DNA from 2 places in the Enterobacter cloacae complex sp. genome. Region 1 is predicted to be linked to the other one. Evidence: predicted binding sites of a transcription regulator. Region 1 holds the regulator's gene; the other holds the start of a gene.

Region 1 (4,425 bases):
CCGGCACAAAGCTGTAACCTAAACCACCGGAAATCACCGCCCCGCCCGCAGCGGCTCCCAGCGCATTGCCCAGGTTAAACGCACCGATATTCACGGACGATGAGAGCCCCGGCGCCTCATGCGCAACACGCATCACGCGCATCTGCAACGGCGGCACCACGGCAAAGGTTGCGGCGCCCCACACCAACATGGCAACCGCGGCGCCCACTTCGTTACGCGCCAGCCACGGGATCGCCACCATGATGACGATCAGCAGCGTTAAGAAGCCTTTCAGCGTCCCACTCACGGAGCGGTCGGCAAATTTGCCGCCGAGATAGTTGCCAATCGAGAACCCGACACCAATCAGCACCAGCATCGCGGTAACAAAGAGTGGCGTTGCATGGGTAATGTCGTGCAGCACCGGGGAGATATAGGTGTAGAGCGTAAACATCGCCCCCGCCCCCAGTACCGTGGTGAGCAGCGCGGAAAGCACCTGGGGACGCATCAGCACCGCCAGCTCTTTACGTACTTCCGGACGTTCTCCCGCACTTCCTTTCGGCAGTGAGAAGAACAGCGCGACCATCGCGACCACGCCCAGTCCGGCGGTTGCGAGGAAAGACATACGCCAGCCGATAGCTTCTCCCAGCCAGGTGGCGGCGGGAACACCGCCGATATTGGCGATGGTCAGCCCCATAAACATGGTGGCTACCGCGCTGGCCTGCTTATGTTTTGGCACCACGCTGGCGGCAACAACCGAGCCCAGCCCGAAGAAGGCGCCATGGTTCAGGCTGGTCAGAATACGGGAAAGCATCAGGGTGGTGTAATCCGGCGAAATCGCGGAAAGCACGTTGCCCAGGGTGAAAATCGCCATCAGGAAAATCAGCGCATTGCGGCGCGCGCGGTGCGAAAGCAGCAGCGTCATCAGCGGCGCGCCCACCATCACGCCGATCGCGTAGGCGCTAATCAACATACCGGCCGCAGGGATAGAGACATCCACGCCCCGGGCGATAACAGGCAATAACCCCATCGGGGAGAATTCAGTGGTGCCAATCCCAAAGGCGCCAATCGCCAGGGCCAGCAGGGGAAAATTGATTTTCATGAATAAACTCCGGATACCGTGCCGTTACCCGGCACAGAATTAAGAAGTCAAAAGCATGACATCAATCACAAAAAATGAGAAGTTAACATTTTGGCAAAAGATTTTTGCCGGAAAGATAACAATAGCGGCAAGCGAGGGAGAAAATTCTCCCTCCATCTAAATCAGTGCAGCGCAGCGGTTAAACCACCCGCAACAATCAGGGCAAGAACAACAATGGTGGTAAACAGCGAAAACTTCAGATCGGTACTCATCAATTTTTCTCCTTTTATTCACCCTACGAAAAGTGAGCCTGCTCATTTTTACACAGTTCAGGTCAAAAATCTTCCAGGATTTAAGCGGATATCCACTTTACCTCTTCCCCTTTTCATCAAGATAGGACAAAATTCCACGCTAAATTTATTAGCGTACCGGCCACTGACCCCCTCCTGACGTCCTGTGTCGTTTTCCCGGCGTGTCGCAACTCAAGATTGCGTAATAAGGGTGAGAGAAGGCAAACGTTTACCTTCAATGGTTTCAGGAGCTTAGGATATGGTCTGGAGTGACATTTAATGGCAACAATTAAAGACGTAGCAAAACGCGCAAACGTTTCCACCACAACCGTATCACATGTTATTAACAAAACGCGTTTTGTCGCTGAAGAGACGCGCAATGCCGTCTGGGCAGCGATCAAAGAACTTCACTACTCGCCTAGTGCGGTCGCGCGTAGCCTGAAGGTTAATCACACCAAATCGATTGGCCTGCTGGCCACCAGCAGTGAAGCGGCCTACTTTGCTGAAATTATCGAAGCCGTTGAAAAAAACTGCTTCCAGAAGGGCTATACCCTGATTCTGGGCAACGCGTGGAACAACATTGAGAAACAGCGCGCTTATCTGTCGATGATGGCGCAAAAGCGCGTCGACGGCCTGCTGGTGATGTGTTCTGAATACCCAGAGTCGGTCCTTTCCATGCTGGAAGAGTATCGCCACATTCCGATGGTGGTGATGGACTGGGGCGAAGCGCGCGCCGACTTCACCGACTCCGTTATCGATAACGCTTTTGAAGGCGGCTACATGGCGGGGCGTTACCTGGTGGAACGCGGTCACCGTGAAATTGGCGTGATCCCGGGCCCGCTGGAGCGTAACACCGGTGCTGGCCGCCTGGCCGGTTTCATGAAGGCGATGGAAGAGGCGCTGATTACCGTGCCGGAAAACTGGATTGTTCAGGGCGATTTCGAGCCGGAGTCGGGCTATCGCGCCATGCAGCAGATCGTCTCCCAGCCGCATCGCCCTACCGCTGTGTTCTGCGGCGGCGATATCATGGCCATGGGCGCCCTCTGTGCGGCAGATGAACTCGGCCTGCGCGTCCCGCAGGATATCTCGGTGATCGGCTATGATAACGTGCGCAACGCCCGCTTCTTTACGCCGGCGCTGACCACCATTCACCAGCCGAAAGATTCGCTGGGTGAAACCGCCTTCAATATGCTGATGGACAGGATCGTCAACAAGCGTGAACAGTCCCAGTCCATTGAAGTGCACCCGCGCCTGATTGAACGCCGTTCCGTTGCGGACGGTCCGTTCCGCGACTACCGTCGTTAATCCTTTTACGGGGCCAGCTACGCTGGTCCCCGTAACCACTCCCGGTTCAGCGTTTCGCTGTCTCCCAAATAATCCAGCAGCCAGGCCATGGCGGGCGATACGTCGTTTTGCTGCCACGTCAGACAGCACGCGGCGTCCGGGAAGGGATTTTCCAGCGTCAGAGCCACCCACTCCCCCGCGTCAATGCGCGGACGCGCAAAATGCACCGGCACCATGCCAACGCACAGCCCCGCGCTCAGGCAGGTGGCTGACGACTCCCAGTCCGGCGCGACCACGCGGCGCTGATTATCCAGCAGCCAGGTAATGCGCTTCGGCAGCGAACGGGACGTATCTTCCAGCACCAGCGAGGGCCAGTTGCGTAAGGTGTCATCGCTCAGCGGCCCTTCCAGCGCCGCCAGCGGATGATCGCGCGCGACCACGCAGGTCCAGCTCAGCATGCCCATGTCGCGAAACGCGTAGCGCCCCCCAACCGGGATCGCCTGGGTGGCGCCAATCGCCATCTCTGCCCTGCCGTCCGCCAGCGCATCCCAGACGCCGTTAAACACCTCCTGTGAAACGCGCAGTTCGACGTCGGAGAAATGACGATAGAAATCGACGATCATCTGCCGGGTGCGTTCCGGCTTAACGATGTTATCCACCGCGATGGAAAGATGACCGCGCCAGCCGTTGGCGATCTGCTGGCACTGCTCGCGGGTGATCTGCATTTTTTTGATAACAGACCGCCCCTCTTTCAAAAACCACGCGCCGGCCGGCGTGAGCTCCACGTCGCGATGGCGCCGCTCAAACAGCGGGACCGCCAGCCACGCTTCCAGCTGACGCACCGTATAGCTGATGGCCGAGGGAACGCGATGCAGCTCCTGGGCGGCACCGGTAAAGCTGCCGTTACGCGCCACGGCATCGACCACTTCAAGAGAATAATCTGACCACATCTTTTGCCTGCAAAATTTTTGAATTCACCCGCCAAATATTAGCGTTTCACAAGCTGCTTTGCACCTCCTACACTCTGCGCCAACGTACACCTGCCTCCTCAGGAGAATAAACAGTGCAACCCAGGAAAGGATTTTTAGTCTGGCTCGGCGGCTTAAGCGTGCTGGGCTTTTTGGCGACCGATATGTATCTGCCCGCGTTCGCCGCGATGCAGGAAGATTTGCAAACCCCTGCCGCCGCCATCAGCGCCAGCCTGAGTTTGTTCCTCGCAGGCTTTGCCTTGGCGCAACTGCTCTGGGGGCCGCTCTCGGATCGTTTTGGCCGTAAACCCGTCCTGTTGCTGGGACTGGCAATTTTTGCCGTAGGCTGTCTGGGCATGCTGTGGGTCCGCGATGCCGCCTGGCTCCTCGTGCTGCGCTTCATCCAGGCCGTCGGCGTCTGTGCCGCAGCGGTCACCTGGCAGGCGCTGGTAACCGATTATTATCCGGCTTCGCGCACTAACCGCATTTTCGCCACCATTATGCCGCTGGTCGGCCTGTCGCCGGCGCTCGCCCCGCTGCTGGGCAGCTGGATCCTGGCGCATTTCGACTGGCAGGCCATTTTCGCCACGCTGTTTGCCATCACGCTGGTGCTGATGCTGCCCGCGTTCGGGCTCAAGCCTGCGCGTAAAAAAGAGACGCATCCGGACGCGCAGCCAGTGACCTTTACCTCCTTACTGCGGGCAAAAGCCTATCGCGGTAACGTGCTGATTTATGCCGCCTGCTCTGCCAGCTTCTTTGCCTGGCTGACCGGTTCGCCGTTCATTCTGCATGACATGGGCTACAGCCCGGCGGCTATCGGCCTGAG
Region 2 (4,425 bases), 1.7 Mb from region 1:
TCGAAAGTACATTCAGAAGTTCATCATTCATCAGACAATCTGTGTGGACACTACAAAGGCAGGTTCTTTAAGGTAAGGAGGTGATCCAACCGCAGGTTCCCCTACGGTTACCTTGTTACGACTTCACCCCAGTCATGAATCACAAAGTGGTAAGCGCCCTCCCGAAGGTTAAGCTACCTACTTCTTTTGCAACCCACTCCCATGGTGTGACGGGCGGTGTGTACAAGGCCCGGGAACGTATTCACCGTGGCATTCTGATCCACGATTACTAGCGATTCCGACTTCATGGAGTCGAGTTGCAGACTCCAATCCGGACTACGACGCACTTTATGAGGTCCGCTTGCTCTCGCGAGGTCGCTTCTCTTTGTATGCGCCATTGTAGCACGTGTGTAGCCCTACTCGTAAGGGCCATGATGACTTGACGTCATCCCCACCTTCCTCCAGTTTATCACTGGCAGTCTCCTTTGAGTTCCCGGCCTAACCGCTGGCAACAAAGGATAAGGGTTGCGCTCGTTGCGGGACTTAACCCAACATTTCACAACACGAGCTGACGACAGCCATGCAGCACCTGTCTCAGAGTTCCCGAAGGCACCAAAGCATCTCTGCTAAGTTCTCTGGATGTCAAGAGTAGGTAAGGTTCTTCGCGTTGCATCGAATTAAACCACATGCTCCACCGCTTGTGCGGGCCCCCGTCAATTCATTTGAGTTTTAACCTTGCGGCCGTACTCCCCAGGCGGTCGACTTAACGCGTTAGCTCCGGAAGCCACGCCTCAAGGGCACAACCTCCAAGTCGACATCGTTTACGGCGTGGACTACCAGGGTATCTAATCCTGTTTGCTCCCCACGCTTTCGCACCTGAGCGTCAGTCTTTGTCCAGGGGGCCGCCTTCGCCACCGGTATTCCTCCAGATCTCTACGCATTTCACCGCTACACCTGGAATTCTACCCCCCTCTACAAGACTCTAGCCTGCCAGTTTCGAATGCAGTTCCCAGGTTGAGCCCGGGGATTTCACATCCGACTTGACAGACCGCCTGCGTGCGCTTTACGCCCAGTAATTCCGATTAACGCTTGCACCCTCCGTATTACCGCGGCTGCTGGCACGGAGTTAGCCGGTGCTTCTTCTGCGGGTAACGTCAATTGCTGAGGTTATTAACCTCAACACCTTCCTCCCCGCTGAAAGTACTTTACAACCCGAAGGCCTTCTTCATACACGCGGCATGGCTGCATCAGGCTTGCGCCCATTGTGCAATATTCCCCACTGCTGCCTCCCGTAGGAGTCTGGACCGTGTCTCAGTTCCAGTGTGGCTGGTCATCCTCTCAGACCAGCTAGGGATCGTCGCCTAGGTGAGCCGTTACCCCACCTACTAGCTAATCCCATCTGGGCACATCCGATGGCAAGAGGCCCGAAGGTCCCCCTCTTTGGTCTTGCGACATTATGCGGTATTAGCTACCGTTTCCAGTAGTTATCCCCCTCCATCAGGCAGTTTCCCAGACATTACTCACCCGTCCGCCACTCGTCAGCGAAGCAGCAAGCTGCTTCCTGTTACCGTTCGACTTGCATGTGTTAGGCCTGCCGCCAGCGTTCAATCTGAGCCATGATCAAACTCTTCAATTTAAAAGTTTGATGCTCAATGAATTAAACTTCGTAATGAATTACGTGTTCACTCGTTGAGACTTGGTATTCATTTATCGTCTTGCGACGTTAAGAATCCATGTCACTTTGAGTGCCCACACAGATTGTCTGATAAATTGTTAAAGAGCAGTGCAACGCGGCTTTCGCTCACCGTTGCGAGGTGGCGTATATTACGCTTTCCTCTTTCAGAGTCAACCCGTTATTTCAGGATTTTTTCTCTTCAGCCGACCGCGTTGTCTGTGAAGTGATTCACATCCGCCGTGTCGATGGAGGCGCATTATAGGGAGTTCTCCGCAGGCCGCAACCGCTAAATGACAGAAAAATGACTGACTGCTGCATTCCCCAGCAAAACCCCGCCTTATACCCTTTTACACACAGAGTTACCCACAGCGCTTCGAAAAAGTGAAAATATGCGAGCGTTGCGCAAACGTTTTCGTTAAAATACTCGCGCTTAACAAGGAGGCCTCGTCAGGTGTGTTAGATGAGTTTTTCGCTGGAAAATTCATCTAACGCTCTCTGTAATCGTGAAATCCAGGGGATTTACCATGCAACAACGTCGTCCAGTCCGCCGCGCTCTGCTCAGTGTTTCTGATAAAGCCGGTATCGTCGAATTCGCTCAGGCACTTTCCGCACGGGGTGTGGAGCTGCTTTCTACAGGCGGTACCGCTCGCCTGTTAGCAGATAAAGGTCTGCCGGTAACCGAAGTGTCCGACTACACCGGTTTCCCGGAAATGATGGATGGACGCGTCAAAACCCTGCATCCGAAAGTGCACGGCGGCATTCTGGGCCGTCGCGGTCAGGACGACGGCATTATGGAACAGCATGATATCGCGCCTATCGATATGGTCGTTGTTAATCTCTACCCGTTCGCCCAGACCGTCGCCCGCGAAGGCTGCTCTCTGGAAGATGCGGTTGAGAATATTGATATCGGCGGCCCAACCATGGTGCGCTCCGCGGCGAAGAACCATAAAGATGTGGCCATCGTGGTGAAGAGCAGCGACTACAGCGCCATTATTAATGAGATGGATGTTAACGACGGCTCCCTCACTCTCGAAACCCGCTTCGACCTTGCGATTAAGGCGTTCGAACACACCGCCGCGTACGACAGCATGATCGCCAACTACTTCGGTAGCCTGGTTCCTGCCTACCACGGAGAAAGCAAAGATCCCTCTGGCCGCTTCCCGCGCACCCTGAACCTGAACTTCATTAAGAAGCAGGATATGCGTTACGGTGAGAACAGCCATCAGCAGGCTGCCTTCTATATAGAAGAAGAGGTAAAAGAAGCCTCCGTTGCGACCGCCCAGCAGGTTCAGGGCAAAGCCCTTTCCTATAACAACATTGCCGACACCGACGCCGCGCTGGAATGCGTGAAAGAGTTCAGCGAGCCGGCCTGCGTTATCGTCAAGCACGCCAACCCGTGCGGCGTTGCGGTAAGCACTTCTATTCTGGATGCCTACGATCGCGCCTACAAAACCGACCCGACCTCCGCGTTCGGCGGCATTATCGCCTTAAACCGCGAGCTGGATGCCGAAACCGCGCAGGCCATCATCTCCCGCCAGTTTGTCGAAGTGATCATCGCGCCGTCCGCATCAGAAGAAGCGTTGAAAATCACTGCGGCAAAACAGAACGTGCGCGTGCTGGTCTGCGGTCAGTGGGCGGAACGCGTGCCGGGCCTGGACTTCAAGCGCGTGAACGGCGGTCTGCTGGTTCAGGATCGCGATTTGGGTATGGTGACAGAAGCCGACCTGCGCGTGGTGACCAAACGTCAGCCGACCGAACAGGAGCTGCGCGACGCGCTGTTCTGCTGGAAAGTGGCGAAGTTCGTGAAGTCTAACGCCATTGTTTACGCCAAAGAGAACATGACCATCGGGATAGGCGCAGGCCAGATGAGCCGCGTTTACTCTGCGAAAATTGCCGGTATCAAAGCAGGCGACGAAGGCCTGGAAGTGAAAGGCTCCGCCATGGCCTCTGACGCCTTCTTCCCGTTCCGTGACGGTATCGACGCTGCGGCTGCGGTGGGCATCACCTGTGTGATCCAGCCTGGCGGCTCTATCCGCGACGACGAGGTGATTGCCGCTGCCGACGAACACGGCATCGCAATGATCTTTACCGACATGCGCCACTTCCGCCATTAATTCCCGGAGCAGAAAATGAAAGTATTAGTGATTGGTAATGGCGGGCGCGAGCACGCGCTGGCATGGAAAGCGGCGCAGTCCCCGCAGGTGGAAACCGTCTTTGTGGCACCGGGTAACGCCGGTACGGCGCTGGAACCCGCGCTGCAAAACGTCGCCATCGGCGTAACCGATATCCCGGCGCTGCTGAGCTTTGCCCAGACCGAGAAGATCGATCTGACCATCGTTGGCCCGGAAGCGCCGCTGGTGATTGGCGTCGTAGACGCTTTCCGCGCCGCTGGCCTGAAAATCTTCGGCCCAACGGAAGGTGCCGCGCAGCTGGAAGGCTCAAAAGCCTTCACCAAAGATTTCCTCGCGCGTCATAACATTCCGACGGCGGAGTATCAGAACTTCACCGACGTCGAGCCCGCGCTGGCTTACCTGCGTGAAAAAGGCGCGCCGATTGTCATCAAAGCCGACGGTCTGGCCGCCGGGAAAGGCGTTATCGTGGCGATGACGCTCGAAGAAGCCGAAGCGGCAGTCCAGGATATGCTGGCAGGCAACGCCTTTGGCGATGCGGGCCACCGCATCGTGATCGAAGAATTCCTCGACGGCGAAGAGGCGAGCTTTATCGTGATGGTCGACGGCGAGCACGTTCTGCCGATGGCCACCAGCCAGGAT

The links. The regulator PurR, encoded in region 1, represses purine synthesis genes. The targets are predictions, from matches to a motif close to CANGCAAACGTTTGCNTG.
Region 2: a site for PurR is predicted at 2,054-2,071, ahead of purH (bifunctional phosphoribosylaminoimidazolecarboxamide formyltransferase/IMP cyclohydrolase). Genes of this name have one in related genera too.

What each region holds. Positions count from the first base shown of each region.
Region 1 covers NZ_LT991957.1:4,045,561-4,049,985, reverse strand. The annotation lists gene DBR02_RS19965 (MFS transporter) at 1-1,078, opposite strand, end outside; gene cydH (cytochrome bd-I oxidase subunit CydH) at 1,240-1,329, opposite strand; gene purR (HTH-type transcriptional repressor PurR) at 1,627-2,652, shown strand; gene punR (DNA-binding transcriptional activator PunR) at 2,670-3,581, opposite strand; gene punC (purine nucleoside transporter PunC) at 3,695-4,425, shown strand, end outside.
Region 2 covers NZ_LT991957.1:2,387,765-2,392,189, reverse strand. The annotation lists rRNA gene DBR02_RS11965 (16S ribosomal RNA) at 74-1,615, opposite strand; gene purH (bifunctional phosphoribosylaminoimidazolecarboxamide formyltransferase/IMP cyclohydrolase) at 2,179-3,768, shown strand; gene purD (phosphoribosylamine--glycine ligase) at 3,784-4,425, shown strand, end outside.